One region of the Promicromonospora sp. NPDC023987 genome, then DNA from elsewhere that is predicted to be linked to it. Evidence: predicted binding sites of a transcription regulator. Region 1 holds the regulator's gene; each other region holds the start of a gene.
The links. Region 1 encodes LexA, which represses DNA repair genes until DNA is damaged. Its sites were predicted from a motif close to TCGAACANNTGTTCGA; they were not measured.

Region 1 (7,931 bases):
GGCTGCTCACGTCCGACCTGGAGGGCCGCTTCTCGATCCCCGTGCTGATGGGCGCAGAGGACGCCTTCGGCGCCGGTCAGGTGTCGGTGTTCCTGTGCGACGCGCGGGGCGACGCGATCCGGGAGCAGCACCACATCCGCGCGCTGCTGTCGCGCCGCGTCGAAGGGCTGATCGTCGTCGGCTCGCGGACCGACCCCCGGCCGCCCCTGACGGGCGACCTGCCCGTGCCGGTCGTCTACGCGTACGCGCCGTCGGAGAACCCGGCCGACATCTCCATCACCGCCGACAACGTCGAGGCGGGCGGTCTCGCGATCGACCACCTGCTCGCGTGCGGGCGCCGCCGGATCGCACATGTGACAGGTGACGCCTCCTACGCGGCCGCCCAGGACCGGTCGCGGGGCGCGGAGCGCGCGATCAAGGAGGCCGGGCTGGAGCTCGTGGGCGGGCGCACCTTCTTCGGGTCGTGGAGCGAGGGCTGGGGGCGCGGGGTGGCCAGCATGATCCTCGACCAGTACCCGGACGTGGACGGCTTCTTCTGCGGCAGCGACCAGATCGCCAGGGGCGTGCTGGACTCGCTGCGCGAGTCCGGCAAGGACGTTCCTCGCGACATCTCGGTCATCGGGTTCGACAACTGGGCCGTGCTGACGACGAACACCCGGCCGCAGCTCACGAGCGTCGACATGAACCTGGAGCAGGTGGGGCGGATCGCCGCGCGGCGGCTGTTCGAGGCGATCGAGGGCCGGGCCGCCTCCGGTATCGAGGAGCTGCCCTGCCGCATCGTGACGCGGGAGTCGTCGGTCCCTGTGCCCTGACCCGGGACTCGACGGCGTGCCGCTCCCGCCCGCCGCGGGTACGTGGACGCCTACGCCGTCGGGGCAGCTGGGCGGGCTGCCCCGTCTCCGTTCACCAGGTCAGCGGCCTGTCGTTCAGGACCTGTAGCGAGCCGCCAGTTCGGGCGACTGCGCGCTGAAGGCGGCGAGGTCTGCGGTGAACACGTCCTGCAACAGGCCGTCCCGCTCGACACCGGGAGCGGTGACGAGTTCGCCGAGCTCCATTCCACGAAGGCTCGCCGTGACGACGTCGGCCGCGCTCATCCGCGGAACAGCGGAGACGTCCATGCCCTGCCGCTCGTGAAACTCTGTCGCGACGACACCCGGGCACAGCACCTGCACGTTCACGCCGGCCGGGGACAGCTCGGCGTGCAGCGTCTGCGACAGGGCCACCGCGTAGGCCAGGCCTGCGGTGTACACCGCCCGAGGCAGCGGCACCTGTTCCAAGCTCGCCGGACCGCTGAAAGCGATCATGCCGGCGACGTTCACGATCTGACCGGCCCCGCGCTCGACCATGCCCGGTGCGACCGCCCGAGTGAGCAGGGTCGGTGCGGCCACCTTTACCCCGACGAGTTCCGCCGCCTGCTCCTCGGGCAGTTCGACGAACGGCTTGTAGTGCGCCACGCCAGCGTTGTTGACCAGAATCGTCACCGGCTGATCCCTGATCGCGGCGACGACCTTCGCGACGCCCTCCCGCGTGGACAGGTCCGCAGCGACGGTCCGCACAGTCACCTCCGGGAACTCTGTCACCAGCTCATCGAGCCGCGCCTGCCGACGGCCCACCGCGATCAGGTCGGTACCCTGCGACGCCAGACGACGGGCGTACTCCTGACCGATCCCGGACGATGCACCCGTCACGACAGCCAGTCCGCTCATGGTTCGTTCTCCTCTGTCTTGTTCGCCGGCCGCTCACGCGACACGAGATGCGCTCGCCCCGTTCTGGTCGCTGCGCCGTGACCAACGGTGACTCCCGCGGCGTCTTCGTGGGTATACCCGCGCGACAGTGGTCCCCGCAGGACCACCATCGAGGCCGCCTCAGCGGCCTAAAATCGCGAACATGGCCCCCAAGGAGAACTTGCTCGGTGACTACCTTCGGGCGCAACGCGCGCGCGTCCGTCCCGAACAGGTTGGCCTGGCCCCGGGGAACAACCGACGCGTGCCCGGCCTGCGCCGATCTGAGGTATCCCTTCTGGCGGGGATCAGCTCGGACTACTACCTCCGCCTCGAACAAGGCCGCGACCGACGCCCCTCCGCGCAGATCCTCGAAGCCCTCGCCCGGGTGTTCGGCCTCGACGCAACTGGTACCGCGTACCTGCTCTCCCTCAACGAACAGCCCCCTCCGCGCTCACGGCGACGGCCGCCGCCGGAGAAGGTCCCCGAAGGCATCAGCAAGATGCTGGCGATCCTGCATCTACCGGCATTCGTCGAAGGCCGCTATCTCGACGTCCTCGCCGCGAACCCGCTCGCCACGGCACTCTCACCCCGGATCGTCGCGGGCCAGAACCGCCTGCGCGACGTGTTCCTCGATCCCGACGAACAGGCTCTGTATCCCGACTGGGACGACACCACTGCTCGGCTGGTCGCCGGCTTCCGCCGCTCGGTCGGGACAGACACGAACGACATCCGGTTCATCGATCTCGTCGGCGAGCTCTCCCTCGCCAGCGACCACTTCCGCACCCTCTGGGCGCAACACGACGTCCAAGCTCGGCAGAGCTGGCCCATCACCATGAACCATCCCACCGTCGGCACGCTCACCCTCAACCGCGAGAAACTCATCATCAGCGACACTGCCCACGCGCTCGTTCTCGCGATCTACCACCCGGACGTCGGAACCGACAGCGCCGACAAGCTAGCGCTCCTCGCTTCCTATACGGCAGATCCCGCCCTGCGAACCGCTGACGGAAGACACGGTCGATGACTCACGCTGCACGCTCACGCGCACGGCCTCACCGCCGGGACTGCCGCGGGATCACTGACCATCACCGCCGTCGGCACCGTCGCGGCCGCCTGGCTCGCGGAGCTCATCGCGCACCTCGCCGCGCAAGGCCGGTTCCCGGACCGGGCCAAGGTCCGCGCCATGACAGCGACGAGCCGTGGCGCTCTGCTGACCATCGTCGTCCCGCTGCTCGCCCTGGCAGCCGCAGCCCGCGGATGGTGGGAGGTGACCGCCGCGCTGCGCGTCGGTGTCGGCGCACTGATCGTCTCGCTGGTGCTCATCGCCTGGCTCGGCGTCCGCCGCACCAAGCTGACCTGGCCGGCTCGGATACTGGCGCTGGGCGTGCTCGCGGCACTCGCCGTCGGGGTCGTCGCCCTCAAGATCCTCGCCCACGGCTGACTCCTGCGGCACGGCGCACGGGCGCAGCCGATGATGATCACCTCAGTCTCAGGCCACCCTGCGGAGTTGCGCCGTCAGCCCCTGTCAGTGGTCTCGGTGAGGCGGAACAGAGCCTGAGCGTTGCTGGCGGTGAACGCAACAAAGGCCGCCGACCAGGTCAGATACCCGGTCGGCGGCCCTCGTTACCGAGGATCAGCCGGACTTGCGGCGGAACATCTTCTGCACAGGGCCGGTCGTCTCCGAACCGTGCACCGCACCGGTGTTCACGTCGCCGGCGGCGGTCCGGTGCTGAGCCGCGTTCTTGCGGTCCAGCGCTTCCTTGAACCGTGCCTTCGCGTCCTTGCTCGGCGCTGTCGCGGCCTTGGGCTCCTCTACGCCCTCGGCTTCGACCTCTGCCGCCTCGGCATTGGGCTTCTCGTCCGTCACACCGATCACCTCCTCTTGTTCCGGGGGTCCCTCGATCGGGTCCGTCGTCGCCCAGCCTGCACTACGGCACAACGAGGTGCCAACATTTTTGGGCACGGTCCAGCTTCCGGCCACCGATACCCGGCCCCGTGGCGGCTCCGGGCGAGCCCTCAGGCCTGCGCGGCCGCCCGCTCGGCACGTTCCGCGCGCAGCGAGGTGATGGCGCTCTCGAAGTCCTCGAGCGAGTCGAACGACTGGTAGACGCTCGCGAACCGGAGGTAGGCCACCTCGTCGAGCTCGCGCAGCGGGCCAAGGATCGCAAGGCCCACCTCGTACGCGTCGATCTCCGCGCTGCCGTTGCTCCGCAGGGTCTCCTCGACGCGCTGGGCCAGGATCGCGAGGTCGTCGTCGCTCACCGGACGCCCTTGGCACGCCTTGCGCACACCCGCGGCGACCTTGTCGCGGCTGAACGGTTCGGTGGCGCCGGAACGCTTGACCACGGACAGGCTCGCGGTCTCGACGGTGGTGAACCGCCGGTTGCAGTTGGGGCACTGGCGCCGGCGCCGGATCGACAGGCCGTCGTCGGCGGTCCGCGAGTCCACCACGCGCGAGTCAGCATGGCGACAGAACGGGCAGTGCATGCTCACTCCTGCGTGGTCGACCACCGACCGGAGGCCTCCGGTCGCGCCCCGACCGTAAGCGGGCAAACCACCCCCATGCAACATCGCCGCGCCATTTGACGGCGAATTGTGGTCTCTCGTCACTCCTTGGGAAGGAGCAACAGCTCCCCGACCCCCAGAGAGCCCGACGACATCTGGTTCAGCTCCTGGAGCCGCCCGACGGCGTGCCGGACGTCCTCGCCGGGCTCCGCGATCTCCTGGGCGAAGCCCCAGAGCGTCTCCCCCGGCTGCACCGCGTGCACCCGCACCTCCGTCGGCTCGCCCGGTGAGCTGGCGACCGCCGTCGCGCCCCAGGTGATCATCGGCGCGAGCAGGAGCATGGCCAGCAGCACGAGCGTCACCCGGCCGCGCCGGGTGAGCCGCAGACCGGACAGCCCGAGCCGGTCGGCGATCGTGCGTTCCCGGGCCGGCCGGTACGCCGGGACCACGGTCGGCCGAGACACCGGTACATAGGCCCGGCCATACGACGGCGCGTACGCCTGTCCATACGTCGGGGTGTACTGCCGCAGCGGGATCACGTCCCCCATGGCCCCTCCTCGAAGAGTGACTGAGCTCTTGTCGTTCATACAAGCGTTCGTCGAACGCCCGTACCATTGTGTAGCACGGGACACCGTCGATGTCGAGACACGCTCGAACATTCGTTTGAGCCGAGCGAGTTTGTGATCTAGAGTGGGTGACGCACGAGAGAACATTTGTCGGAACGGGAGGGGCACGGGCATGACGGGACGGGACGGGACCAGCGACACGAGAGCCGCCGACACGGCACTAGCTGTCGACATGACACTCCCTGGCGTCGCCACGCTGGACGCGCCGAGCGACAAGGCGGTCGCTGACGTACACACGATCTCTCCGACAGACCGCCTCACCGAACGGCAGCGCCTCGTGCTGGACACGATTCGGCAGTCGTTCGAGACGCGGGGCTACCCGCCGTCGATGCGTGAGATCGGCGAGGCCGTCGGGCTGGCGAGCCCGTCGAGCGTCAAGCACCAGCTCCAGATGCTCGAGAAGAAGGGCTTCCTGCGCCGCGACCCGAACCGGCCGCGCGCGATGGAGCTCGTCGAACCCCTGGCGGACCAGGTCGACAAGCCGACACGCGGCGAGATCCACTGGCCCGAGCCGCGCCGCAGCGGCCAGGTCCACTGGGGTGGTTCGGTGCCCGACGACGCCAGCACCCCGCCGCCGTCGTACGTCCCGCTGGTCGGCCGGATCGCCGCCGGTGGTCCGATCCTGGCCGAGCAGGTCGTCGAGGACGTCTTCCCGCTCCCCCGCCAGCTGGTCGGCGACGGCGAGCTGTTCCTGCTCAAGGTCGCCGGTGACTCGATGGTCGACGCCGCGATCTGCGACGGGGACTGGGTGGTGGTCCGGCGGCAGAACGTTGCCGAGCAGGGCGAGATTGTCGCGGCCATGATCGACGGTGAAGCCACGGTCAAGACGTTCAAGCAGGCGGACGGCCACGTGCTGCTGCTGCCGCAGAACCCTGCCTACGAGCCCATCCCGGGCGACGAGGCGCAGATCCTGGGCCGCGTGGTCGCGGTGCTGCGCAGCCTGTAAGGGTCTCGACAAGCTCGACCAACGGATGGGCTCGACCAACGGGTACGCACCGGTGGTCGAGCCTGTCGAGACCTTCGCTGCTTCTAGAAGCCGAAGCGCCGCTGGACCGCCCGCACACTGTCCGCCGAGGCACGCAGGCCGGCCAGCTCGTCGTCGGACATCGGGACCCGCACCGTGTCGGTGACACCGCGCCGGTCCACGAGCGACGGCACGGAAAGGCAGACGTCGCTGATGCCGTGGTAGTCGTCCAGCAGCGAGGACACCGGCATGACCCGGCGCTCGTCGTTCAGGACCGCCTCGATGATGCGGGTTCCGGCCAGGCCGACGGCGTAGCTGGTCGCCCCCTTGCCCGCGATGATCCGGTACGCGGAGTCGACCACCTCGTGGTGCACCTCCGCACGCACCGCTGCGTCGATCGGTGGCCTGCCGCCCAGCGGAGCCCAGTCCAGCAGCGGGACACCGCCGATCGTGGCGGAGCTCCACAGTGCGATCTCCGAGTCACCGTGCTCCCCCGCGATGTACGCGTGCACGTTCCCGACGGCCACGCCGCAGCGCTCGGCGAGCACGACCCGCAGCCGCGACGAGTCCAGGACGGTGCCGCTGCCGAAGAGCTGCTCACGCGGCAGGCCGGAGATCTTGAGCGCCGCGTAGGTCACGACGTCCACGGGGTTGGTCACCATCAGGTAGGTCGCGTCCGGCGCGACGTCCACCAGCCCGGGCAGGATCTGGTGCATCAGCCCGATGGTCGCCTCGGCGAGGTCGATCCGGGTCTGCCCGGGCTTCTGCTTGGCCCCGGCCGTGACGACGACGACGTCCGCCCCCGCGCAGACGGCCACGTCGTCCGAGCCGACCACCTGCGCCTGGGACGTGAACATCAGGCCGTGCTGCAGGTCGAGCACCTCGGCCTCCACCTTGGCCCGGTTCACGTCGTGCAGGGCGATGGTGCGAGCCGAACCCCGCGTGAGCGCGGCGAAAGCCAGCGTCGAACCGACCGCCCCGGCACCCACCACCGCCAGCTTGGTGGTGCGTGACCCGGACGGCTGCGCGGCCTGGACGTCCGAAGGGACTGACATGTCTCCAGGCTATGTGTCGAGCCGCGCCAGCGCGGCGCGGACCAGCGCGGAGTCCGTGGTGGGCCAGAACCCGGGCATCGAGCGCGTGAGGAACGAGGCGTACCGCGCGGTCGCGAGACGCGGGTCCAGGACCGCGACGACTCCCCGGTCGTCCATGCTCCGCACGAGGCGCCCGGCACCCTGCGCGAGCAGCAGCGCGGCGTGCTGCGCGGACACCGCCATGAACCCGTTGCCACCCGCCTGCTCGACGGCCCTGGCCCGCGCCGCCTTGACCGGATCGTCCGGGCGCGGGAACGGGATGCGGTCGATGAGGACGAGCTGGCACGACGGTCCCGGGACGTCGACGCCCTGCCACAGCGACAGCGTGCCGAACAGGCAGGCGGCCGGGTCCTCGGCGAACTGCCGCACCAGCGTGGGTAGCTGGTCGTCGCCCTGCGCGAGGATCGGGAAGTCCAGCCGCTCGCGCATGGCCTCCGCCGCCGCGTTCGCCGCGCGCCGGGACGAGAACAGGCCGAGCGTGCGCCCCCCGGCGGCCGTGATGAGCTCGGCGATCTCGTCGAGCTGCGCCTCCGTCGTCGGCTCGCGGCCGGGGGCCGGCAGGTGCCGCGCCACGTACAGGATGCCCTGGCGTGGGTAGTCGAACGGGCTGCCGGCGTCCAGCCCCTGCCACGGCGGGGCGTCCTCGCCCTTGAGGCCCAGCGTGCCCGCCACGGGCTCGAACGTGCCGCCCAGCGCCAGCGTGGCCGACGTGAACACGCCGGTCGCCTCGCCCAGCAGATGCATGCGGATCAGTCCGGCGACGTGGAGCGGTGCCGCGTGCAGGCGGGTCACGTTGTCACCGAACCCGCCCCACCCGTTGTCCGGGCGCGAGCACCAGAGCACGTCGGCGGTCGTGTCCTGGAAGGCCATGCGTTCGGCGGTCTCGAACAGCTGCAGCATCGCGCCCTGCGCCATCTTCAGGCCCGGCTCGGGCTGGCCCTGAGCCTGTCCCTTGCCGCCACCCGTGTCCGGCTTCAGCGTGCTCAGCACCTCGCGTGCGGCATCCCGTACCGCACCG
Region 2 (7,931 bases), on a different contig from region 1:
CGGCGCTCAACCCGGACTCCGCCACCACTGCCCTGGCCGGCTCGACCGAGGCGGCGCAGTTCTGATGACCGCGACCATCGACACCCGCCCACAGGGCGCGAACCCCTTCGACCCCGACGCCGGCCTCGCCGGCATCGGCACCCCGCCGGCCGCACGTACCGGCTCTGTCCCGGCGGTGCGGAGCTCGGCACCGAGCACGCTGCCGAGCGGCGGGGTGGGCGCCTCGAGGACCGGTGCCCGCCGGGGCGTGATCACCGTGACCGGCGCCGTCGGCCCGCGCTACGGCGAGATCCTGACCACCGAGGCGCTCCAGTTCCTGGCCCTGCTGCACGACCGGTTCGACGCCGCCCGCGACGAGCTGATCGCGCAGCGCCAGCTCCGCCGCCAGGACATCGCCGACGGCAGCGACCCCGACTTCCGGGCCTCCACCCGGCCGGTTCGCGACGACCCGGACTGGCGCGTCGCGGGCTCCCGGGGCGCACCGGGCCTGGAGGACCGGCGCGTCGAGATCACGGGTCCCACCGACCCGAAGATGACCATCAACGCGCTCAACTCCGGCGCCCGGTGCTGGCTGGCCGACGCCGAGGACGCGTCCAGCCCGACCTGGCCCAACGTCGTGGAGGGGCAGCTCGCCCTGCACGACGCGATCCGCGGCACGCTCAGCTTCACGAACGAGGCGGGCAAGGAGTACACGCTGCGGTCGTCGGACATCGCCGACCTGCCGACCATCGTGTTCCGGCCGCGTGGCTGGCACCTCGACGAGGCCCACCTGCGTTACACGGACTCGAACGGCATCACGAGCAGCGCCCTCGGCGGGCTCGTGGACTTCGGTCTCTACTTCTTCCACAACGCCGCCGAGCTGATCGCGCGGGGTCGCGGGCCGTACTTCTACCTGCCCAAGCTCGAGGGCTACAAGGAGGCACGGCTCTGGAACGAGGTGTTCGAGGTCGCGCAGGACGCGCTCGGCATCCCCCGCGGGACCATCCGCGCCACCGTGCTCATCGAGACGCTGCCCGCGGCGTTCGAGATGGAGGAGATCCTGTACGAGCTGCGCGACCACTGCGCGGGGCTGAACGCCGGCCGCTGGGACTACCTGTTCTCGGTGATCAAGTGCTTCCGCACGCGCGGTGACTCGTACGTGCTGCCCGACCGCGCGCAGGTCACCATGACGGCGCCGTTCATGCGTGCGTACACCGAGCTCCTCGTTGCCACCTGCCACAAGCGGGGGGCGCACGCCATCGGCGGCATGAGCGCGTTCATCCCGGACCGCCGCAGCCCCGAGGTCACCCGGGAGGCGTTCCAGCGGGTCGCCGCGGACAAGAAGCGCGAGGCCGGGGACGGCTTCGACGGCACCTGGGTGGCGCACCCCGACCTCATCCCCGTGGCCGAGGCCGAGTTCGATGCGGTGCTGGGGGACGCGTCGAACCAGGTCGGCCGACTGCGGCCCGACGTCGTCGTGGGTCAGCACGAGCTGCTCGACATCGCGTCGGCCCGCCGGGCGGGTGCCACGGTGACGTCCGCCGGCCTGCGGTCGAACGTCTCGGTGGCCGTGCGCTACCTCGACGCCTGGCTGCGCGGTACCGGAGCCGCGGCGCTCGACAACCTCATGGAGGACGCCGCGACCGCCGAGATCTCCCGGTCACAGGTCTGGCAGTGGATCGCCTCGGGCACCGTGACCGACGACGACCAGCTGCCGGTCACCCGGGAGCGGGTCGAGGCGCTGCTGCTCGACGTCGTCGCCTCGCTGCCGCCCGACCACGGCAACCGCATCGAGGAAGCGGCGGCGATCTTCCGCGAGGTCGCCCTGCGGGACGCGTTCCCGCCGTTCCTGACGAGCCCCGCCTACCAGGGGCACCTGGTGGGATCGCCGGCCGACCAGGCCTGAGGTTCGCCCCCTCCACAAGCTGCCCGACGCCGCGCCGGTCGCCGTTCTCTCTTCGGCCCCACCACCCCTGGGGGTCTGACCGGCCCGGCGTCGGGTGTGGCACTGGCCCTTAGCGGGCTGCGCCCGGCGTGATCGGCGGCCTCCACTCTCGCCTGATCAACCCGAACACCCACGTGTCCGAGACTTCGCCGTTCACGACGCACTCTTCCCGCAGCGTCCCCTCACGGACGAATCCGGCCTTCTCCAGGACCCGGGCAGACGCCACGTTGCGCGTGTCGGTCTCGGACTGAACTCGGTTGAGGTCCAGCGTGTCGAACGCCCACTGCAGCAGGGCGTGCGCGGCTTCTGTCGCGTAGCCGTGGCCCCACATCGCGTCGTCGAGGCAGTAGCCCAACGACGCGCTGCGGTACTCCGGGTTCCACCCGGTCAGACCGCACCAGCCGACGAAGGCTCCGTCAGAAGCACGGTCGATGGCCACTCGTGCCCCTGTCCCTTCGTCGGCCATCTTCCGGCACATCGCGATGAAGCGCTCCGCACGAGTCTGTTCGGTCCACGGTGGAGAGTCCCAGTAGCGCATCACGAGGGCGCTGCTGTGCAGTGCGAAGAGCGGGGCGGTGTCGGCGTCGGTGAAGGGCCGCAGACGCAGGCGAGCGGTGTGCAGGCGGGGAGTGACCAAGGACATGCGTGCCATCGTGCGCCATGACGGGGCGTGGCGGATATCGAATACTCGGTCCCGGCCTGACGACGCCGATGCGGCTGGGCGCCGCGTGCCGGCCCGGGCTCGGAGAGAGCCGGGCGTCTCAGGTTGCGCGGGCTGCCGGTCGTAGGTGGTGGCGCACTGGTTGGCGCACCCGGCACGACAGGGTGACCGGGCCGGTCGCTCGGCCCGACTGCGTGTCAGGCCGCGCGACCGTCGTCACGCCCGGCGGCTGCCCGTCGAGCGGCGGTTTGCTTCGTGCCGGTCGTGGGGGCTGGGGTGCGACCGACCGGTACTGCTGTCCGGTCGGTGTGGTGGTGGTGACGGTGTGTCTACCGGTCCGGGGATCGGCTTCCGTGGCTGCGGACCAGCCGGGTGTCTCTTTGGCCTGGTTGCAGGCAGCACACAGGCCCTGGCCGTTCGCCAGGGTGGTGTCCCCACCGCGGCCTGCCGGAGTGATGTGGTCGAGGTGCCGGATCGGTGCGTCGCACCAGGAGGTGCGACAGATGCCCTGGTCGCGCACGCGGAGCAGGTCGGCGAGCCCGTCGACGAAGAAGCGCTGCTTACTGCTGGTGCCCACCAGGTCGCCCGTGCTGGTGGTGTAGACGGCGCGCAGCCACGCAGCGTTCAGGTCGAGTCCGTTGGCGACGAGGTTGCGTGCTACCTGTGCGGGGATGGGGCCGTGTCCCGCGCCGGTACCGTCCAGCACGACGGCGGGTTCGTGCCCGCCGGCGAGCAGCGCCTCGTCCGAGACGACCAGGTGCACCGTGACCGGGACGTCCCCGGCGTTCTCTTGGCCCGTGATCCGTTCGACCAGCGTGTCGGCCATGATCTGCCCAGTGGGTCGTTCGTCCCCGCCCGTGTGCCGGGCGGTCTCCGCGGCGAGCTTCAGCGCCGCGTAGGTCTGCACGCCCTCGGCGACCGGGAGCAGCGCCGTCAGGTACGTCATCGTGTCCGGCGCCGGGCGCAGGGTCACGCACCGGTCGGAGACGGCCTTCGCGGCCCGCTTGGTCAGCGCGGCGGGGTCGAGCCGCGCCGCGTGCTCGGTGATCAGTGCGACCAGCCGCCGGGTACCCACACCCTCCAGCACGGCCGGGTCGGCACAGAGGTCCGCGTCGATGGTCTGGCGGTCTGCCAGGGTCAGGCAGGCGGTCTCCTTGACCAGCACCGTCGCGCGTTCCTGGGACAGTCGTCCCTCCCGCAGGGCGTTGAGGGTGTGGGGCATCTCGGTGCACCAGACCGTCGCTACCCCGAGCAGTGACCGGGCCCGGTGCGGCGAGACCCGCAACGCGAGCCCGGCCTGCTGGGCCACGCTCGTCTCCGCGTCGCGTGCCGCGGACCTGACCGTGACCGGGATCTGCCGGCCGCGCTTGTCGTGCGCGGTGCCACCCGACGCGAGCGCCGCCTCTTTCGCGGCCCGGACCTCCTCGTCGCGCAGGTCGACCAGCACCTGCGACTGCACGGCCACGACACCAGCGGCGAGCTCCTCCAGGGCGCGCAGGGTAGCGACCCGCGAGGCGGCGTCGGCCGGAGCGGAGCTGGACAGCAGCCACGCGTGCAGGGCCGCGACCTTGGCGGCTGTCACGTCACCGGCGAGCGTGCTGGAAGGGCCGGCAACGTCGGCGGCAATGACGGCACCGCTGCAACCACCGCCGACGTCGGCACCCGTGTGAGCGTCGATTTCAGCGTCAGTGACGAGTGCCAGGCTGGCACCGACCCCGCCTCGAGCGTCAGAAGGCGAGGCCGCGGGCAACCTGCCGCCGGCCGGTCGCCCCGCCACTGCTCGCTCTCTGAACATGCCATTATTCTATAGCACACCCGTTCTATCCGCCTCTTGAACGCCTGTCCCCTCCTGTTCGCCGATGGACTGCCCGGGTCGGAACCGAGCCGACGGCTCGACGGCCGACCGACAGTCGCCGGACACCCCAGATTCACGCGTGCGCCTTCAAGCAGCGCGACCCTGTGACGTCACCATGCTCTGCCGCAGGAGGAACCATGCCCACCCCGTTCCGCGCCACCGATCTGCCTGCCTGGGCCGATCCATCGGTCCCCGCCTCGTCGCTGGACCCGCAGGGCGCCTCACGCCGCACCTTCCTGCGCCTCGGCATGGCCGGTGGGCTGGCGCTCGCCTCCGGCGCGCACGCCGGAACTGCCGCCGCCTCGGGTCGCCCCGGTGATCCGCGGCTCGCGTGGCTCGTCGGCGACCACCACGTGCACACGCGCTACAGCCACGACGCCAAGTACGACTTCGACCAGCTTGCCAAGAAGGGTGCGGAGCTCGGCCTGGACTGGATGGTCTTCACCGAGCACAGCAACCACGGGCACCGCGACAAGGGCGCCGCTGCCGAGCACGCAGAGATCATGGCCGCCCGGGCACGCAACCCGCGCCAGCTCATCTTCCAGGGCCTGGAGTGGTACATCCCCGCCGCTGAGCACGGCACGGTGTTCGCCGCGCCCGGCCGGCACGAGGTCGAGCTGCTGCGCGAGTTCGAGCGCCGGTGGGACGCCAAGCTCAACGGCTGGGACGCCGATCTGCCCGAGAACGAGCAGCGCGCCGTGGAGGCACTGCGCTGGCTCGCCGCCCGCAGGACGAGCGGCTACGTCGACGACGTTCTCGTGCTGGCTAACCACCCGTCCCGCCTCGGCATCGACTCACCGCACGAGATCCGGGCCTGGCGCGACGCCGCGCGCGGCGTCCTCATCGGTATGGAAGGCGCGCCGGGCGCCCAGGGCGACGCCGATCCGGCCTGGGTGGCCTACCGCGGCAGCACGGGGGCCCAGCGGGGCGAGTACAACAACGCGCCGCGTCCGGACTCCTACTCCGGCTACCCCATCGAGGCCTACCGAACCTTCGGTGGCTTCGACTGGATGACCGCCACCGTCGGAGGCATGTGGGACGCGATGCTGGCCGAGGGCACCCTGTTCTCGATCACCTCCAACTCCGACAACCACCGCACCATCTGGGACACGTGGCGCGACGGCGACATGCCACCGGGGCAGAACTTCGACTCCCTGGGCTGGAAGCCGTCCCCCGTCGACACCGGGACGCCGCAGCCCGGAAGCGACTTCTGGCCGGGCGAGTTCAGCCGCACCCACGTCGGCGTGACGCGGCACGGCTACCTCGATGTCATGGATGGCCTGCGCCGCGGCAGGGTCTGGGTGGACCACGGGCACCTCGTCGACGGGCTCGACGTCCGCCTTGTCGGCGGACGTGGCGGCCGCGGTAACGGGACCACGCTCGGTGGCCGGCTCACCGTGGAGCGCGGGACCTCGATCGAGCTGATGATCAAGGTGCGCAGCGCGCACCGGCGCAACCCGCACGGGGTCCTCCCCCGGCTCGCTCACCTCGACGTGATCCGGGGCACCGTCACTGGCCCCTCGACCAACCGGGACAGCTGGCGGGCGCCCGAGACGCGCGTGGTCGAGCAGGTCGACACCAGCCGTCGACACGGCACCTACAACCTGCGCATCCCGCTCGGGCGCATCACCGAGTCCTGCTACATCCGCCTGCGCGGCAGCGACGGCAACCGTCATGGCACCGGATTTCTCGGAGCGTCGATCGACCCCGCGGGCCCTCTGCAGCACGCCGACAACGACGGCGACCCGTGGTCGGACACCTGGCTCTACACGAACCCGATCTACATCGACGTGCGCTGAGCGGCGGTGCCCAGTCAGTGCCACCGCGACCCCGGATGCGCTACGTTTCGGTGCCCGACCCACCCTTTGTCGATGGAGCACGATGCACCGCCTGATCACCACGTCCCTGGCCCTTCTGCTCGTGAGCGGGTGTGCGAGCACCGTGGCCGGCGCGCCTGAGCCGGCCGCATCGACGCCGCAGACGACCGAGCCATCCTCCGCGTCGACGCCCCGGACACCAGAGCCGGCCGCCACCGCGCCGTCGGAGGCACCGCGCCTCGGGGCCGAGGAGGCCGCCGTCGGGTACCTGGAGATCGTCCGCCCGTACAACGAGGCTCTCGAGGCGCTGGAGACGGCGATCAACACGGGGCAGCCCGTCGATGTCCAGCAGGAGCAAGCGGTCGCGACCTTGACAGCGCTCCGCGCGGAGATCAAGGAGCTGCGCGACGTGCGGTGGCCTGCCAAGGTCGAGCCGCACGCCCTGGCCCTGGCCGACGCAGGCGACCAGGCGGTCCCATCGTGGGAGGCGGCGGCTGCCGCGACGACGTCCGACAGCATGGTCACCGCGGTGCTGGCCGCGCTGGAGCACGACGATCAGGCCGCTGCGGACGCGATCCGCCGGCTGCTGGCCCTCGACCAGTACGAGGAGGGCGACTACTCCTCGTAGCAGCTCGCCCGCTCCAGCGCAGACGGTCGCCGCAACGACCGGGCCTCGCCACCGAGAGCTCCATCGCCGGTCACGCGGCGTTTGACCAGTGACGGAACAGCCGAGCGAGCACAAGCCAGGTGCGGCGTTCGTCCGCGAGCACGGGGCACGGCTGCGCCGGGCGGCGGAGAGCCGACACGTCCGCCATGCGTGGACCGGGGTGATCGCCCTGGCGATGACCGGTGGAGTGCTCGTCAGCGCGTCGGCCAGCACGGCGACGTCGGGCCTGCCAGTACTGGACGCGGCCGAGAGCACCACGGCGGCGACGGCACGCCGGTCCGCCGTGGCCGCGCCGTCCAGCCCGGGCAGCAGGGGTCACGAGACGCGAGCCCCCGAGGCCGGGACGGACGGCGTCACGGTGGGCCAGGTGCTGGCGGTGCTGGACCGCGCCGAGCGCACCCTGCGACAGGCCTCGTCGCCCAACCCGCGGGTGGCGCAGGCCGGAGCCGAGCTCGGGATGCTCTACACGACGTACGAGGCCCAGCAGTTCGCGCTCGCCGCGGCCGCCGAGCCCCTCCGGGTGGAGACCGCGCCGGTGGCCGGCCGGGCGCGGACGACCCCGGCGACCGAGGCGCTGTCGGCGGAACCGGTGTCGCGGGTCGTGGCGATGGCGTCGCAGCAGGCTCCCGCCCACCCGGTCCGCGCCCACGCCCACCCCGAGCAGCAGGGCACCGGGTACGTCACCTTCGACGAGGTGGCCGTCGCGGCGATGCGGCTCGCGAACATGCTCGATCCCTCGTCGCCCAGCGCGCTGGTCGAGACGCTGCCCGGCGCCGAGCCGTCGCTGCGCCGCAGCCTCCTGGAGACCGTCGCCGCCTACGGCGAGTCCACCGCTGGATACGCGAACGGCCGCATCCCCGCCGACGCGCTGTGCCCGCTGCCGTTCGCGCCCGGGCACCTGCTGCGCTGCGACGCCGCCGAGCGGCTGACGGCGCTCAGCGACGAGTTCGAGAAGGAGTTCGGCTACCCGATCCCGCTGACGGACTCGTACCGGCCGTATGCGATGC
Region 3 (7,931 bases), on a different contig from region 1:
CACACGCCTCCGGTCGCAAGCAACGCGTCGCGCATCGGCAGGGTGAGAGTGGATTCCTCACCTGTCAGCAGCACGACACGCCGGTGCTGTTCCGTTGCCAGCCGTAGCAGGCCGGCCCGGGCCGCAGTGAGCTCGACGACCTGCGCGCTGGACTCGCTGACGATCACGTCGTCGTGCGCGCGACCGACCAGCGGGTGCCTCGCGGAGCCGTCCGAGGTGGTCATGACACCTCCACCCGGAAGGACCGGTTGCCCAGCTGCACCGCGCATCCCGCCGGGACAGCGAGCGGCACGCCGGTCCGGGCGCGCTCGCGCGCGCCGTCGGCCCGCACGACCCACGAGCCGTTGGTGGACCCGCGGTCCACCAACCACAGGGTCGCGCCGTCCCAGTCCAGCAGGGCATGCGTGGCGGACACGGACCGTGTGGGATCGGTGAGCTCCACGACGGTGCCGACTGCCTCGTTCGGTTGGGGTCTGGGGCGGCGTCCGAGCAGCACGGTGCTCGCAATCTCGATGCGGTGCGTGCCGTCCGTGAGGACAGCGGACGGTCGGTGGGGCGGGCCGGGCTGCTGAGTCGGTGGCGGTGGCCGTGTCGGCGTGCCGGGCGCCCCTCGCGGCGCCGACGGCGTCGCTGCCCCTCCTGCCAGGGCTGTCCTGGCCGCAGACGCGGCCGGCGCAGCCGGTCGGCGCTCGCCGAGATCGACCACAGCGATCTGAGCTCCGGGCCAGCGGCCTGATCCGGGCGGAGTGCCGTTCAGCTTGTCCACGTAGCGGGTCCGGGTCACGAGCGTGCCGGGGGTGCGGCCGGTGCGGCGGAACTCCTGCAGCAGTGTGATGGCCACGCCGACGACGAGGACGAGCCCGAACGGCATCCCGATGGAGGGCGGCCAGATACCGGTGGCCCCAAGGATCAGAGGCACGGCGGTCAACAGGACCAGGCCGAGGTCCACGGCGATGGCCAGGGTGCGTTCGACGCTCGACACCGGAGTCAGGTTCGCGAGGAGTACCGGCGTCGTCGGGCGAGGGCCGATGACCAGGGCCTCGCACCTGTCGCACCCGGCCGCGGTCGATGGCAGTACCGCACCACAGGAGCCGCACGAGCCGATCACGGCAGGTCCTGTCACCGTGGCACCTTCCCATGGGTCCGACGTTCTGGTTCGCGTGGCGGCATGTCACGGCCTGGAAGATTCTGGCACGCCGGGCGAATTTCCAGGACGAAACTCCCAACTGGGCTTCTGCGGCCCAGCCACGCGGGTCGCTGCCGACTGGACATGACCATCTCAGGCGGCTTCGGCGGCAGGCGGAGGTAGGGCCTCGACCGCCTCTGGCAGACGGATGCGGTGGCCGTGGGCGTCGGTGAAGGCCCACCCTGTCTCCAGCAGGGCACCGGCACCGACGTCGGTCTTGGGCTTGCCGGTCCACTGCATGACGATGCCCTTGGCATCGACGAGCTGATGATGGAACCAGCACAGCAACGCACTGTTCGCGACCGAGGTCTGGCCCCCGTCGGCCCAGTGGGTCACGGCGTGGTGGACCTCGCACCGTGACGGTGGCTGGTCACATCCCGGGTACACGCAATGCTCGTCCCGGGCGATGACCGCGCGACGCATCTGCCCGGTCACGGTCCGCTGTGCCCGCCCGACGTCGAGCGCCGCACCATCCGGCCCGAACACGATCCTCGTGATCGCGCTGTCGCAGGCCAACCGGCGCAGCAGCGCGCGTGGTGCACGCCCGCCGGTCTCGGTGAACACGGGGCCGCCCGCCGACAGCAGCCCGGACACCGTCATGGTGCCCACTGCACTCGCGCCCGTGCCCGCTGCCGCACCCGCGGCTGTGCCCGTGCCCGTGCCCGCGGCCGTGCGGCCTGGTGCTGCGCGGGAGGGACTGGCCTGTCCGCAGGTCAGGCACAGGCCGTCGCGGGTGCGGGTGACCTGGGTGACCAGCTCCGTCCAGGACACCGTGACGTTCAGGTGCGGTGTGACCGCCGCCCCCGGAGAAGGCTGGTTGGTGTCCAGCACCACTCGGGCCACGTCTGCCAGGCCCTGCGCCCGACGCTGGGTGGACGTCCTGGTGTCCTCCGCAGCGGGCGCACCCAGCACCGCGGTGAGCGCTGTCTGAACCAGCAGCCCGTGCTCGTCGGTCAGGAACCCCGCCACGTGATATCCACCAAAGGTCTTGGCCAGGTCCAGGAACTCGCCCTGCGCGGCCTTGTCGTCGTCGGTGTCGTCGGAGTCGGGGTCGGTCACGGTCGCGAACCGGCGTGCCACGACCCGGAACTGGTCCGCGTTCAACGAGCCCGCCTCCCGCAGGACCAAGCCCTCCCCGGTCACCAGCGTCCCGTCCTCGACCGCACCCTCCAGCACCCGCGTGATCTGCTCACGGGTGCGGTCACCATCGGGGTCATCCACCGGGTCCGGGAAGTCGACCGGCACGGTCTGCACGAACCGCTCCGGCGTCGTCGTCTCACCCGTGCGGGTATCGATGAGCCAGGCCAACGCGTCGGTGCGGGTCTCGCTGGTCGGCGCGACTTCCGTCATCACCCGCGCGTGATCCACACCCAGGTCACCCGCGACCAGGCGCTCCCGCGTCACCGGCAGTGCCGTGGCCAGGCGGCGCGCCATCGTCATGTCCTTGCTCGCGGTGGCCGCGGACACACCCTCACGCAGGCGCAGCCAGGACGTGAAGGTGCGGGCCATCCCGCTCGACCGCCACGAACCCTCGGCCTCGATCCGCGGCAACAAGGTGTACCGCACCCCGTCCAACCGGCCGGTCAACCGACGGACCCGGGAGTGCGCCTCGACCAACCGGCCGACACTCGGCGCGTCCCACCCGTCCAGCACCTCCTGACCAGTCAGACCCGCCAACTCAGCGACAGCACCCTCGATCCGCGCCAACGCGTCCTCGATCGAACCCGCGGGAGGCAGACCACCGGCCGCCATGCCATCCGTCGACTGATCCACTTGTCCCACCCCCGATCCGTTGTCCGCTGACTCCATTCTCTCGAACGTTCGTGCGATCTGCACCCGCTCATTCAAATCTGTGGATAACTCTTGAGGCTGCGAGCAGGTACCCGCAAGCGCCGCGCATACGCGCGCCACCACAGATCGGGCGAAACGCATTTCGTAGACAGGGTGAATCGGCCCCTTGTACCTTGGCGTGGGCGTCTATGCCCTGTGCGCCCTTACGGCGCGGCTGATCGTTCATTTTTCTGACATGGGTCCGATGTGGGGGAGCTGGCTATGAAGTTCGCGATGGGCTCTGAAGTCCTTTCGACTTTGACGAAGAAGACCGGCGCGTCCTCCGAGGACCTGGGCGCACTGGTGCGGGAGCTCTCCGCGGCGGCGGAGCCGCTCGAGGGCAAGTTCAACGGCGCCGGTCGCGCAGCGTTCGACGCCTTCAAGGGCCGGACCGACGAGATCTCGAACGAGCTGAACCAGGCGCTCGGCGCCGTGCTGGCCGGTATCTCGGGGATGGACAGGTCGTTCGCCGAGGGCGACACGACGATGGCCGACGAGACACGTGCCTCACAGGGAACTGTGTCGTTCGACGCCGCGCGCTTCGGCTCCGGTAAGTAACCGACGGATAGCTCAGAGACCAGGAGAGAGCAGGACTCATGGCCAACGCGATGGATCGTCGGGACTACGAGCTGGGTGCGTCCACCACGACGCAGGAGAACTTCGAGCGGGTCGCATCCCGTCTGGAGGCGCTGATCGAGCAGCGGGATGCGGACGTCAAGGCCGCGATGGCCGACTACGAGGCATCGGGCGTGTCCGAGGACTACCGGGCCAAGGAAGTGCGGTGGAACACCGTCGCGGGCGAGGTCCGCGGAATCATCCGTACGCTGCGAAGCTCGCTGGAGCAGAACGATGCGACCGCCCAGGACGCGATGACGCGCGCCCGGGCAGCTGTCGACTCGATCGGCTGACCAGATGAGCGGTTACCGGGTGTCGCCCGAGGGCGTGGAGGCGACGCTGCGCAGGGTCCAGGACCGTGCGCAGTCGTTGTCCACCGCTCTGGGCGGGCTCGAGGACCATGCAGCGTCGGCGGTGGCCGGTGCCGACGGGAGTCCGGTGATCTCCGAGGCGCTCGGGACGTTCTTGAGCGAGCGGTTCGAGACGCTCCGGTCGATCGGCGCGCGCATCGAGTCCGGCATGGCCGGCGCTGCCCAGGCGGTGGGTGCTTACAACCAGGCGGACGGAGAGATGGCGCAGACGCAGAACAGTCTCTCTTCGCAGGCGACGACGTCAGGTGGACCTTCCGGCACGGCCAGGGGTTGAGTCGTGCGGTTGGTTGAGGTGGCCGATGTTCCGGGTGCGGGGCTGGATCCGGATGCGGTGGGTGATGCTGCGCGGGGTGTGCGGGCTGACGCGGGTGCGGTGCGTGGCGGTGGCGATGATGTCGCTGGTGCGTGGGCCGGGCTCGGTGCGTCGTACGAGGCGCCGGAGGCCGCGCAGTTGTTGCGCGTGATGGATCCGGTGCGTGCTGATACTGATCGTCTGGCGGATGAGCTGGAGCGGGTTGCCGGCGCGCTGCTGGCGTTCGCGGGGGTGTTGCGCGAGGTCGTGTCCGAGCGTGATCGGCTGCGGGTCGAGGTCGCGGAGTTCCGGGCTCGGGTTGCTGCGGCGCCGGTGGGTGGGGCTGCGGAGGTCGGTCCTGCCTCGGGCTTTGGTCCGGTGTCGGGTCTTGGCGGTGTGTCGGCGGTGGGGCTGGATCCGGTGCTGGCGACACAGAACGCGTTCCTGACCGCCCGGGTTACTGCTCTTGCTGAGGACCTGGCTGAGGCTGAGCGGGCCTGCGCTGCGGCGGTTCGTGCGATCGACGGGTGGCAGGAGCGCGCGGCTGGGCTTCTGTTCGACACCGCTCGTGGCGTCTCCAGTGACCGCATGCCGTGGGGCGATTCGGGTGGGCCGGAGTCGTGTGCGGGTCAGGCGATCGAGCAGGTGACCGTCGGGTTGTGGAGCTCGGCTTCGTGGGCCACGTTCGCGTCCGCGTATCCGGTGCTGTCGAAGCTGAGTGGGCCGGGTGTCTCACCGTTGGATCAGCAGGCGGCCTGGGCTGCGGCGGGGCGTTCGTTGATCGGGTGGGGCGTCTCGGAGGCCGAGGGTTTAGTGTCCGGGATCGGCGACGCGGCCGAGAGTGTCCTGAACTGGACCTCGGATCAGGCCGATGCGTTGTGGCAGGTGAGCAAGGACACCGCCATCTGGACGGCCGAGGCGAACGCTGCTGCATGGCTCTGGGTCGGTGACCGCGCGGACTCAATCGGTGGATCCTGGGCCGACGTGGGCGACGCGACGAGTCTGCTCTGGAACGCGACCGTGGTTCCACTGGTGCACGGTGAAGATCCGAAGTTCACCGAGGTTGCGGCTTCGGACATGCAGCTCGTCGGGTCGTTGCTCGATGCAGCGGGGACCACGTTGTCGTACGGCGTGTGGGACGTTGACCTGGCCGGTGATGGGCAACCTGCGATCGGCGAGCCCATTACGTACGACGGCACAAAACCCGGCCAAGAGCCACCTCAGAAGCTGCAGACAGTAGCGGATGTGCTGCTGAGCATCTCTGACGCCTACAAGACGAGCGAACGGTTGGGCGAGAGGTCTGAGAACGAGTGGGACCAGGGATATATCCGCGTCACGAAGATCTCGCCGAGCGATGGCGGTGAGCCGGTGGTGGTCGTGAGCGTCCCGGGGACTCAGCCATGGTTTCCGTGGAACGATCCTGGCAATGACCAGCCAGCGGACTTTATCGGGAACGTCTACACCGCGGCCGGCGGACGTTCCACGATGACGGAGTCGGTGGAGATGGCGATCGACCGGGTCATCGCGGATGACGCCACCTTGTCGGCCAGCACACCGATCATGCTGGCCGGTCACTCCCAGGGTGGCATGACTGCGGCCGATCTTGCGTCGGATCCCGAGTTCCTCGCCGCCCACAACGTGACCGATTTGGTCACGGTCGGTTCCCCGATAGATAACACCCAGGTCAGCAATGACGTCCGCGTCTTGGAGATTCAGCACGCCGGGGACCTGGTTCCTTTGCTCGACACCGAGAACAGCACTCTGCAATTCTCTCCGGGGTCCGTCCCGTTGAAGATCACTCTGGGCGACCCTTCTCCTGACGGGGAGCACCACACTAAAATCACCCTTCCCACGCCTGATTCAGAAGAAGACCTCCGTATCGGAGAGAGGCTCGACCGTAACCATTCTTACCTCGAATATGCACGATCGGTACAGGAGAACATGGAATCCGTTCCGAAACTCTTGGAGTACCAGAATCAGATCGATGGAACTGCGGATGATAGCGGTGTCCGGTTTCTGAATTCGGAGGGCGAGTTCAGTGTGATTGACGTTCCGATCGTAAGAAAGGGCTGACGTGAGAATCTTCAACCGAAGTGCGGTCGTAGCGGGCACTAGCCTGGTGGCGGCATCTCTCGTCGCTGGCTGTGGTGATTCCAGTGACCTGGATGAGCAATGTGCGGCGGCGTTTGAGCGCGCAGCCCTTACGGTAGATCAGGTGGTTTCGGCCGAGTATGAATGTGGTGGCTCGTTCGGTGCTCCGAGTCAGGATGGAACGATCGTTATGTCCGTCGAAACGCAAGAACAAGCTACTTTGGTAATCGAGGAGATATACAAGGCCTTTGCTTTCGAGAGCGCCTTGGACGATGCGTGGATCCCTGGTACGCAATTCCTTGCGGACGAGGGTGGAGCGAGTTTCGATGATCTTGATCTCGGATTTAACGGGGGGACGCCGCCAGTCGGCGACATGCGTGACCGCTATGACATCCACCCGCCCGGCGCCGATTGAATAATGTTTGGCTGGGCCACATAACCATTGCGAGGAGAACCTGTCGCATGCTCTACAAATCTCCGCCCTTCGCCGTGCTGAGCGCTACCATCGCGGTGGCTCTGGCGCTTGGTTTGTCGGCCTGTGGAGGCGAAACCGAGGCCAGTTCGGAGGCCATGGTGTCTCCACCAGTCTCGCCGACACCGACGGCCTCCCCATCGCCAACCGACCCGGCAGCGGCGGCCAAGGAGAAGAACGTTGCTGATGCCGAATTGCGCTATAGCGAGTTCCGGGATATTAGCGACCGGTATGCGAAGAAGGGCGAGAGCCCGTTCTGGGAGCTGATGAACAACGGCTATCTCGGTAATGCTGATATTCAGGCTTCGCAACAATCTTTCTGGGACCAGTTTACGGAACTAAAGTTGAAGCAGACCGGCCAGGCGAGCGTTGCGTCGGTCGAGGTTACTGACTACGAGGGTGATCCGCTCGACGAATCAGTCCAGGGGCATCGCGTGCATTTGATCATCTGTACGGACAACAGTGGCAAGGACGTCGTACGACCCAACGGTACGTCCGCTCTGAAGAAGGGCGACTCGCGCAGGATTGAGATGGGAGTCGTGATGCAGGGGCAGAGTAGTGGCGTGTGGTCGGTCGTCGAAACTGCTTCGACGGGGAAGGACTGCTGAGGTGCGCCGCGCCGGCGCAATGATCGTGCTCCTCACGCTCGTGCTCGTCGGGATTGCAGCGCCGAGCTTTGGAACAGAGAGCGCAAGTGTCGCGATGGCTGTCGAACCACCAGAGGGCGGGGCGGAGGCCGGCCAGGATGGAGAGATCATCGTCGGAGTTGGCACGCCTGGCGAGGGCGAAAGCGCCGCTCCTGTTGGAACCCCGGATCCAGGCACGGACAAGGAAAGGGCGTGTCGGTTCGGCGGGAACGTGATCGATTGCGAGTCCCAGTTCGGTGTGTGGGACGGGCGGTGTTATGTCGAGGTGGCCGATCCGCAGCCGTCGAAGGACGACGACGTCTGGGCAGGGCACGATGATGGCGTGATCGTGGTTTGCATGCCATACATCTGTGTCCCGCAGCCGGGCCAGGACACGATTCCTGTTGCGGACTGCCCGGGGCGGTCGGTCTACTGGGCGCCACGAGCG
Region 4 (7,931 bases), on a different contig from region 1:
TCGGGCCTGGTACCGGTGATGGCCATGGCCCGGGCCCGGCGCGAGGCCGGAGACAGGACGCCGGTCCGCCTGATCTACTCGGTCCGGACGGCGGAGGACCAGCTGTATCCGGACGAGCTGGAGGCGCTCGCGGCCCGCGCTGACGGGTTCGAGACCCGTACGATCTTCACGCGGGCCGTGTCGCTCACCGAGCTGCGCGGGCCGCGGCGCCTGACCTCCTCGGAGCTGGCGACGTGGGGCTGGCCGCCAGAGCTGGAGCCGCGGGTGTACGTCTGCGGTCCTACGGGATTCGTCGAGGCGGTCTCCCGCATGGTCGTGGCCCAGGGCCACGACCCGGCCCGGGTCCGCACCGAACGCTTCGGCCCGGCGGCAGACTGAGCGCCGAGCCGTGGCGAGCGGTCCTGGGTGAGCAGTCCTGGGTCAGCGGTCCTGGGTGAGTGGTCCGTGGCGGCCGGTTGAGGGCGACTGGTTCTGGGTGAGTGGTCCTGGGTGAGTGGTCCGTGGCGACCGGTTCTGGGCGACCGGTTCTGGGCGACCGGTTCTGGGGGACCGGTGCAGTGAGAGAGTCCGGCGCGGTGGGGCCTCAGGAGAGTTCCCCGTCCACCGTCGGTCACTGGGTTCCGTGCCACATGGGCTGGAGGACCGGACCGCCGTCGGGCAGCCGGACGGGCTCGCCGTGGTCCTGGAAACCGTGCCGCGCGTAAAACCTCTGGTTCCGCGGGGTCGAGGCCTCCAGGTAGACCGGAAGGCCGCGGTCACGTGCACGATCGAGGCCGTAGCGGAGGATGGCGGCCCCAGCGCCGTGTCCACGGTGGCGAGGGAGGGCCGCCATGGCCGACAGATAGACGTGCGGTACGGCGGGATGCCGGGAACCCGTGGCTGACAGGACGGCGAAGAGACGCCGGGAGACCGGCCGGTCGTCGTCGGGAAGCTCGGGGACCGGCGGTGCGCCGTCCAGATCTGCCCAGACGGAGCCCGCGACGGGCTCCCCGCCGGGGAGGAACGCGACGACGAGCTGCCCGGCGTCGACGGCCGCCCGAAGCGACGAGGTGAAGAGCTCACGGGTGCGTTCGTGCCGTCTCTCGGGCTCGGGCTCGACCCACGCCGAGACTGCTTCGTCGGCGAAGGCCTCGACGCACATGGGCAGTACCGCGTCGAACTCCGGGGGTCCGGACGGACGGATGGTCAAACGAGGCATCGACATACCCCCCAGGCTCGTGCACGCCGCGCGGCTGGTGGAGTACTTTCGTCGCACGAACGCGCGCGACGAAACTGTCGACGAAGTTCCGGCGAATCAAGAGCCGAGACCACTGCGGAGACGGTGCGAGCGCTGGTTCGGAGGAGGGTTGAATTTGGCTCCGGACGACGGTGCGGACGGCGCGGGTCGTGCGGACCACGGTGGGCGACGGTGCCGGCGACGGTGCCGGCGACGGTGAGCGACGGTGCCGGCGACGCTGCAGACGCTGCGAGCGGCGGGGGAGCGGAGCAAGGAGGGCGGAACATGACGTGCGTGGAGTGCGGGCAGGAGCTTGGGCAGGTGGCCCGCTCCGGTCGGCCCCGTCGCTACTGCTCCCGGTCCTGCCAGTCGCGGGCGTACCGACGGCGCCGGGACCAAGGCCGGCTCACGGCTCCGATGTCGCGGCCCGCGGCTGGCTCCGGTGCCGGACCCGGTGCCGGACCCGGTGCCGGACCCGCGGCTGGACCCGCGACGGGCCAGGCTGCCGACCACCGTGCCGGACCCGCGACGGGCCAGGCGGCCGACCACGCTCACGGCGATCTGATCCGGGTGGCCATCGCCCTGGCTGACGCCGACGGGATCGCGACGGTGACCCTGCGCACCGTTGCTCAGCACGCCGGAGTGGCACTGCCCGAAGCGCGCCGGGCGTTCGGCAGCCGGGACGGTCTTGTGGCAGCGGTGGTGCAGCAGCTTTTCGTCCGACCGCAGCGCGCCGCGCCGTCGTCCGTGAGCCCGGTCCGGACGCTCACCCGCCTTGCCGAGGAGGAGTGGGCGGCGTACCGGTTGCATCCGTGGCTCGTGTCGCTGGTCGCGACCAGCCGCCCGCCCCTCGTCCCCGCTGTGCTGGATGCCGCGCGGGCGAGTACGGAGGCGTTCGTGGCGCTCGGCCTCGATCCGACGGCGGCGCTCGGCCGATACATCGCTCTGAGCGGATACGTGCAGGGCATGGCACTGCTGCTCCTGGCCGAGCGCGAGGAGACAGCACACTCGGGGACGGCCTACCGGGCCTGGTGGTCGGAGGAGGCGCGGCGGCTCGACCGCACGGGCATGCGCCGTCGGCACCCGTGGCTCGAGGCGACGAGCGGCGGGAGGCTTCCACACGCGTTCGGCGCCGACGTCGACACCTGGTTCCGAGACGGTCTGGGCCGGGTGATCGCCGGACTCGTAGCGACAGAGCGTGAGGGGACACGCTAGTGGGTCCTGGCTTACGAGCAGCCTTCTACGGACGCGGGATCCGGTGCGCGAGGTCTTCCGGAGGGGCTCGGTGCGGTGACGGCCGTGGTGTGGCCCGGTCATGTGCGGGCACTGGTGGTGTGGAGAGGGTGGCCGTTGCGGTCGGTGAAGTGCCAGCCGTTGTCGTAGTGCATGGTGATGCCTTGGCTGTCGACGAGGTCGTGGTGGTGCCAGCAGAGGAGGGCGGCGTTGCTCGCGCTGGTCTCGCCGCCGTCGGCCCAGTGGCGTAGGGCGTGGTGCACCTCGCAGCGCGATGGTGGTTGGTCGCACTGTCCCAGGACGCAGTGTCTGTCGCGGGCGATGACGGCTCGTCGTAGCTGTCCGGTGACGGTGCGCTGGGTGCGGCCGACGTCCAGGATCTGGGAGTCGGGTCCGAACACGATGCGGGTGATCTGGCTGTCGCACGCGAGGCGCCGCAGGAGGCTGGCCGGGACGGGATGGTTGGTCTCGGTGAACACGGCGGGTGTCTTGATCGTGGGCACGCCGATCCCGTCGAGCCCGGCCACGCCCCCGGTACCCGTTCCGGACATACCTGGGCTGCCGGTGCTGGTGCCGCTGCCGGTGCCGCTGCCGCTGCCGGTGCCGCTGCCGGTTGCTGTGCTGGTGCCTGTCGTGGGCCGGGCGGTGTTGATCTGGTTCTTCGCTGCCAGTGCTTGGAGCTCGGTCCAGGACACGGTCACCGACAGGTGGGGGCGCACGGCCGCACCGGTGCCGGTGTGGCCGTTGTCCAGCACGACGCGGGCGATGTCGGCCAGTGCCTGGGCACGGCGCTGTCCGGGGGTGCGGTCATCGCCCGTGGCCGGTGCGCCCATGACCGACCCGACCGCGGTAGTCAGTGCCTGGCCGTGCTCCTCGGTGAGGAACCCGGACAGGTGATACCCGCCCAGCGTCGGCGAGACGTCCAGGTACTCACGGTCCTTGGCCTTGGCGTAGCCACGCTCGTCGGCCTCCGGGTCGGCGTGGCGGGCGAAGTAGCGCACCAGGCCCCGGAACCGGTCCGGTCCGTTCTCGCTCGACCAGTCCAGCAGCTGCTCCTCCCACGTCGGCGAGCCGACCGCCGGCACGGCAGAGCCGTCCAGCGTCGGGCCGTCGATCCCGGGCGCCTCGCCATCGTCCCCGCCCTTGGTCTCCCCGTCGATCGCACCGTCGGCGTCTGTGCCCTCAGTGCCCTCAGTGCCCTCTACACCGTCCGGGGCCCGTCCGTCCGGACCCGGTTCTGTCGCGGCCGGTTCGATGGTGGCCAGGTCCACCGCCGGGGCCCCGAGAGCCTGGGTCCGCTCGGGGCTGGTGGTCGCGACCTCGACCAGAGCCCGTACCTTGTCCTGGCTGATGTGTCCGGCGAGTGCCTTGGTCAGGGTCGCGGGCAGGTGATCACGCAGTGCCCGGGCGGTACGGACGTCCCGCTTCGCGGTCGCGGTCTGCACGTCTTCGTTGCGGGCGAGCCAGACCGCGAACGTGCGAGCACCGGACTGCGCCCAGAGCCCCGCGGCCTCGATCCGGGGCAGTACCGACCACCGCACCGCATCCAACCGGGTGCCCGCCACGCGCAACCGCGCCGACACCGCCACCAGGCGCGTGGCCGGCATCGGCCCGCGCGAAGCCAAACCAGCACTAGGACCAGTGCCAGCACCAGCAGCGAGGCCGGCACGAGCACCATCCAGCGCCTCGGGACTGACGGTGTGGGCGAGCTCGTCCAGCAGGTTCTCCAGATCGGTGAGGACGCACTCGACAGGGCGCTGAACATCGCCGTCGTCCTGATCTGCTGCCACGGTCCCACCCCCTCGATCCGTCCGTCGCAGCGCGGAGCGCCTTCCACACCCCACGTCTGCGTGCTCCGATTCTATCGAACAAAGGTCCGCATGGATGGCTGAACTCTGAATCTGTGGATAACCGTTCGTGCCTCAGCGGGACCAGGCGAGCAGCCACAGGTCCGTGCGAACGCGACGTCAGAAATCCGCCAGCATGCTCGCGGTCGGTCGGGCGAGAATCCGTACGTGATCGCTGAAGCGCAGGGAATCCGCATCCGGCACCGCGGGTTGGAACCGCAGGTCCATCCGACCGCCTACATAGCCCCGACGGCCACGCTGGTCGGTGATGTCCGCGTGGGGCCGAGGGCGCGGGTGATGTACGGCGCGGTGCTCGATGCCGAAGGGTCTCGGATCGAGGTCGGGGAGGCGGCGGTGATCTGCGAGAACGCGGTGTTGCGCGGGTCTGCGGTCGCCGGCGATCAGCCGGTGCTGGTCGGCGACCACGTCTTCGTGGGGCCGCAGGCCACGCTGCTGGGCTGCGAGGTCGGCAGGTGTGTCTACGTGGCGACCGCGGCGACCGTCCTGCAGCGCGCACGGTTGGGGGCCGGCTCGGTTGTCGCGGTCGGTGCGCTCGTCCATGCGCACACCGTTGTGCCGGACGAGTACTTCGTGCCGCCGCACACCGTGGCGCTCGACGAGCCGGTGCGGCTGCTCGCGCCCGGAGATCCAGGTCTGGCCGAGGCCGTCGCGCGGGTGGGCTTCGCGCGGGTGGCGTTCGGCGTCGACGCGGAGTGGACCGACCGGATCAGCCGGTACGAGCGCATCGCGGAGGTGCGCGTCGCCGAGCTCGGCGCGCACGCGGACGATGAGGTGCTGAATCCCGGCTAGGGCCGCGTCAGCGACCCTTGTGCTGCGGTGCGGTGACGTGCCGTCCGGATTCCACTCCGACGTGTGCGTCCGGCGAGCTCTGCCAGTGGCAGAGCGAGACGTTCACCCTGGTCGGCGGCCGTGTGGGACAGCGGCTACCGCTCCCCGCGGGCCAGCTTCGACGGCCACCAGATCGCCCGTCCGATGTCGTAGCCGAGGGCGGGGACGAGCAGCGAACGGACCGCGAAGGTGTCGAGGAGGACGCCGAAGGCGACGATGAAGGCGAGCTGCGCGAGGAACAGCACCGGGATGACCGCGAGCGCCGTGAAGGTGGCCGCGAGCACCAGGCCTGCCGAGGTGATGATGCCCCCGGTCAGCCTGAGCCCACGCAGCACGCCCTCGCGTGTGCCGTGCGTGATCGACTCCTCGCGGACCCGGGTCATGAGGAAGATGTTGTAGTCGATCCCGAGCGCGACGAGGAAGACGAAGCCGAACAGCGGCACCGCCGGATCCGCGCCGGGGAACCCGAGCACCTCGTTGAACACGAGAGCCGCCACGCCCATCGCGGTCCCGAAGGACAGGACCGTCGTGAGGATCAGCAGGACCGGCGCGAGCACCGCACGCAGCAGCAGCATGAGGATCAGGAGAATCACGACGAGCACGATCGGCACGATGAGGGCACGGTCGCGGATCGACGCCTCGTTCGTGTCGAGGTCGGTGGCGGACTCGCCGCCCACCAGGGCCTCGGGAACGACGTCGGCGTAGGCGGTGCGCAGGTCGCGGACCGTCTGTTCGGCGGCGGCAGAGTCCGCGGCGTCGTTCGGGGTGCCCTGGAGGAGCACCGCGCCGTCCGAGACCACCGGTTCGGGCGCGACGGGTTCGCGTGCGGCCGGGGCCGACGGTGCCGGGGCCGACGGCGTCGGGGCCCCGGACGGCGCCCCGTCCGAGCTGCCCGGCGCGCCGAACGCCTGGATGCCCTCCGCGGTCACCGGAGCGGTCCCGCTCGGGGTCTCCGCCGTGATCGCCACCCGGGCGATCCCGTCCTCGTCGAGCAGGACGTCGGCAGCGCGCTGCAGCTCGTCCTCCGGCGCGACGACGTAGACCGGGCTACCCGAGCCCGCAGGGAAGTGCTCCGCGAGCCGATCCTGCCCGGTGCGCGCCTCGGAGACGCCGAGGACGAGCTCCGACTGGGGCACACCCGTCGCCTGGAGCTGGGTGATCCCCACGCAGCCGAGGGTGAGGACCGCCGTCGTCGTCACCCAGATGGTGCGCGGCCTGGCGCGGATCCCGCGGGAGAGCCGGCCCCACACGCCGTCGACCTGGGCGCCGGCTCGTGCGGCCTCCGGGTCGTAGCTGGGCCGGCGGGGCCAGAACGCCGCGCGGCCGAGAGCGAGCAGCAGGGCTGGAAGCAGGGTGAGCGCAGCGAGCATCGCGAAGAGGATGCCGACGGCGGCGACCGGACCGAGTGCGCTGTTGGAGCGCAGCTCGCTCAGCAGCAGACAGAGCAGGCCCGCGATGACGGTGCCGCCCGAGGCGAGGATCGGCTCGACCGACCCGCGCAGCGCACGCACGGTGGCGGTCCACCGGTCCGGTGTGTGGACCAGCTCCTCCCGGAAGCGCGCGACGTACAGGAGGGCGTAGTCGGTCGCCGCTCCGATGACGAGGATGAACAGGATGCCCTGCGTCTGCCCGCTGAGCAGCAGCACCCCGGACCGGGCGAGGTGCCAGACCGTCAGGAGCGCGAGGCACAGCGCGAACATGCTGGTCGCGAGCACGGCGAGCGGGAGCAGCAGCGAGCGGTACACGGCGACGAGGATGACCAGCACCGCCGCGAGGGCGACGCCGAGCAGGATGCCGTCGATACCGGCGAACGCGGACACCAGGTCGCTGGAGAAGCCGGCAGGCCCCGTGATGTACAGGTCGACGCCGTCGGGCAGGCCGCTGCTGAGGGTGTCCCGGAGCTGCGCCGTCGCCTCACCGAGGTCGGCCGATCCGGACAGCGGTACGAACGACTGCGCGGCGGCGCCGTCCTCGGCGGGGATGGGCGGGGAGACGTCGCCGTCGACGACCTCCAGGTCGGCGACCGCCTCGAGCTGCTCGCCGATGGCGGCGAGGTCGTCGTCGGTGAGCTCGCCCGAGGTACCGGGAGCCGTGCCGTCGGGAGCCGTGCCGTCGGCGGCCGTGCCGTCGGCGGCGACGAAGACGACGATCGCGGGCACCGCGTCACCCTCGGTGAAGCCAGAGAGCCGCTCCTGCACCTCGGTCGCCTCGGCGGTGGCGGGCAGGTAGGCGGTGCGGTCGTTGGAGGAGACCTCGTCGACCCGGCCGAAGTACGGGCCGCCGATCGCGGCGCCCACGAACCAGACGATGATGAGGACGGCCGGCAAGGTGACCCGGAGCCAGCGTGGCACGCGCGAGCCGACGGTCACGAGGCGCGCTCCCAGCTCGCCACGTCGCCGGGTACGGCGACGAACAGGGGGTGGGGCGCCGGCGAACCGGTCGAGACGAGACGGGCGTGGTGGGCGGGGGAGCGGACGGCGAGCTTGTGCAGGAGGTGCTTCCACTCCAGGTCGAGCTGCCCGGTGGTCACGAAGATCCTGGGCGTGTCGTGGACGTGCTGCTCCAGGGGCTGCGCGATCCGCTGTTCGTCGAACTGGTACCCGCGCCGCATCGCCTCGTCGTGCAGGCCGTGGAGGTACGCGGAGATGGCGGCCGCGGGCTGCGGGTGCTCCCGGAAGCGTTCGAGCTGCGGGTGCGCGGTGTAGCCCCGGGTGCGGCCGAGGAGCACCGCCTGTGCCAGGAGCGCCTCGCGCCAGCATGCGACGAGTCCCTGTCGGTCGAGCAGG

Region 2: a site for LexA is predicted at 4,393-4,408, ahead of AB0F40_RS19070 (DUF222 domain-containing protein). Genes of this name have one in related genera too.
Region 3: a site for LexA is predicted at 3,000-3,015, ahead of AB0F40_RS02555 (DUF222 domain-containing protein). Genes of this name have one in related genera too.
Region 4: a site for LexA is predicted at 4,314-4,329, ahead of AB0F40_RS03945 (DUF222 domain-containing protein). Genes of this name have one in related genera too.

Annotation. Positions count from the first base shown of each region.
Region 1 covers NZ_JBEZZF010000002.1:87,049-94,979, reverse strand. The annotation lists gene AB0F40_RS01865 (LacI family DNA-binding transcriptional regulator) at 1-812, shown strand, start outside; gene AB0F40_RS01860 (SDR family NAD(P)-dependent oxidoreductase) at 927-1,706, opposite strand; gene AB0F40_RS01855 (helix-turn-helix transcriptional regulator) at 1,888-2,748, shown strand; gene AB0F40_RS01850 (hypothetical protein) at 2,908-3,165, shown strand; gene AB0F40_RS01845 (DUF5302 domain-containing protein) at 3,358-3,591, opposite strand; gene nrdR (transcriptional regulator NrdR) at 3,741-4,211, opposite strand; gene AB0F40_RS01835 (hypothetical protein) at 4,331-4,777, opposite strand; gene lexA (transcriptional repressor LexA) at 5,028-5,801, shown strand; gene AB0F40_RS01825 (L-lactate dehydrogenase) at 5,885-6,874, opposite strand; gene AB0F40_RS01820 (ATP-dependent DNA helicase) at 6,884-7,931, opposite strand, start outside.
Region 2 covers NZ_JBEZZF010000047.1:19,201-27,131, reverse strand. The annotation lists gene aceA (isocitrate lyase) at 1-65, shown strand, start outside; gene aceB (malate synthase A) at 65-1,885, shown strand; gene AB0F40_RS19075 (GNAT family protein) at 1,995-2,567, opposite strand; gene AB0F40_RS19070 (DUF222 domain-containing protein) at 2,686-4,167, opposite strand; gene AB0F40_RS19065 (PHP domain-containing protein) at 4,578-6,239, shown strand; gene AB0F40_RS19060 (hypothetical protein) at 6,322-6,885, shown strand; gene AB0F40_RS19055 (D-alanyl-D-alanine carboxypeptidase family protein) at 6,974-7,931, shown strand, end outside.
Region 3 covers NZ_JBEZZF010000003.1:29,860-37,790, reverse strand. The annotation lists gene AB0F40_RS02565 (DUF6177 family protein) at 1-224, opposite strand, end outside; gene AB0F40_RS02560 (FHA domain-containing protein) at 221-1,123, opposite strand; gene AB0F40_RS02555 (DUF222 domain-containing protein) at 1,280-2,959, opposite strand; gene AB0F40_RS02550 (hypothetical protein) at 3,239-3,574, shown strand; gene AB0F40_RS02545 (pore-forming ESAT-6 family protein) at 3,613-3,924, shown strand; gene AB0F40_RS02540 (DUF6507 family protein) at 3,929-4,276, shown strand; gene AB0F40_RS02535 (hypothetical protein) at 4,280-6,367, shown strand; gene AB0F40_RS02530 (hypothetical protein) at 6,369-6,800, shown strand; gene AB0F40_RS02525 (hypothetical protein) at 6,848-7,465, shown strand; gene AB0F40_RS02520 (hypothetical protein) at 7,467-7,931, shown strand, end outside.
Region 4 covers NZ_JBEZZF010000005.1:9,484-17,414, reverse strand. The annotation lists gene AB0F40_RS03960 (ferredoxin reductase) at 1-378, shown strand, start outside; gene AB0F40_RS03955 (GNAT family N-acetyltransferase) at 611-1,198, opposite strand; gene AB0F40_RS03950 (TetR/AcrR family transcriptional regulator C-terminal domain-containing protein) at 1,502-2,431, shown strand; gene AB0F40_RS03945 (DUF222 domain-containing protein) at 2,530-4,239, opposite strand; gene AB0F40_RS03940 (hypothetical protein) at 4,465-5,106, shown strand; gene AB0F40_RS03935 (MMPL family transporter) at 5,241-7,514, opposite strand; gene AB0F40_RS03930 (pyrimidine dimer DNA glycosylase/endonuclease V) at 7,511-7,931, opposite strand, start outside.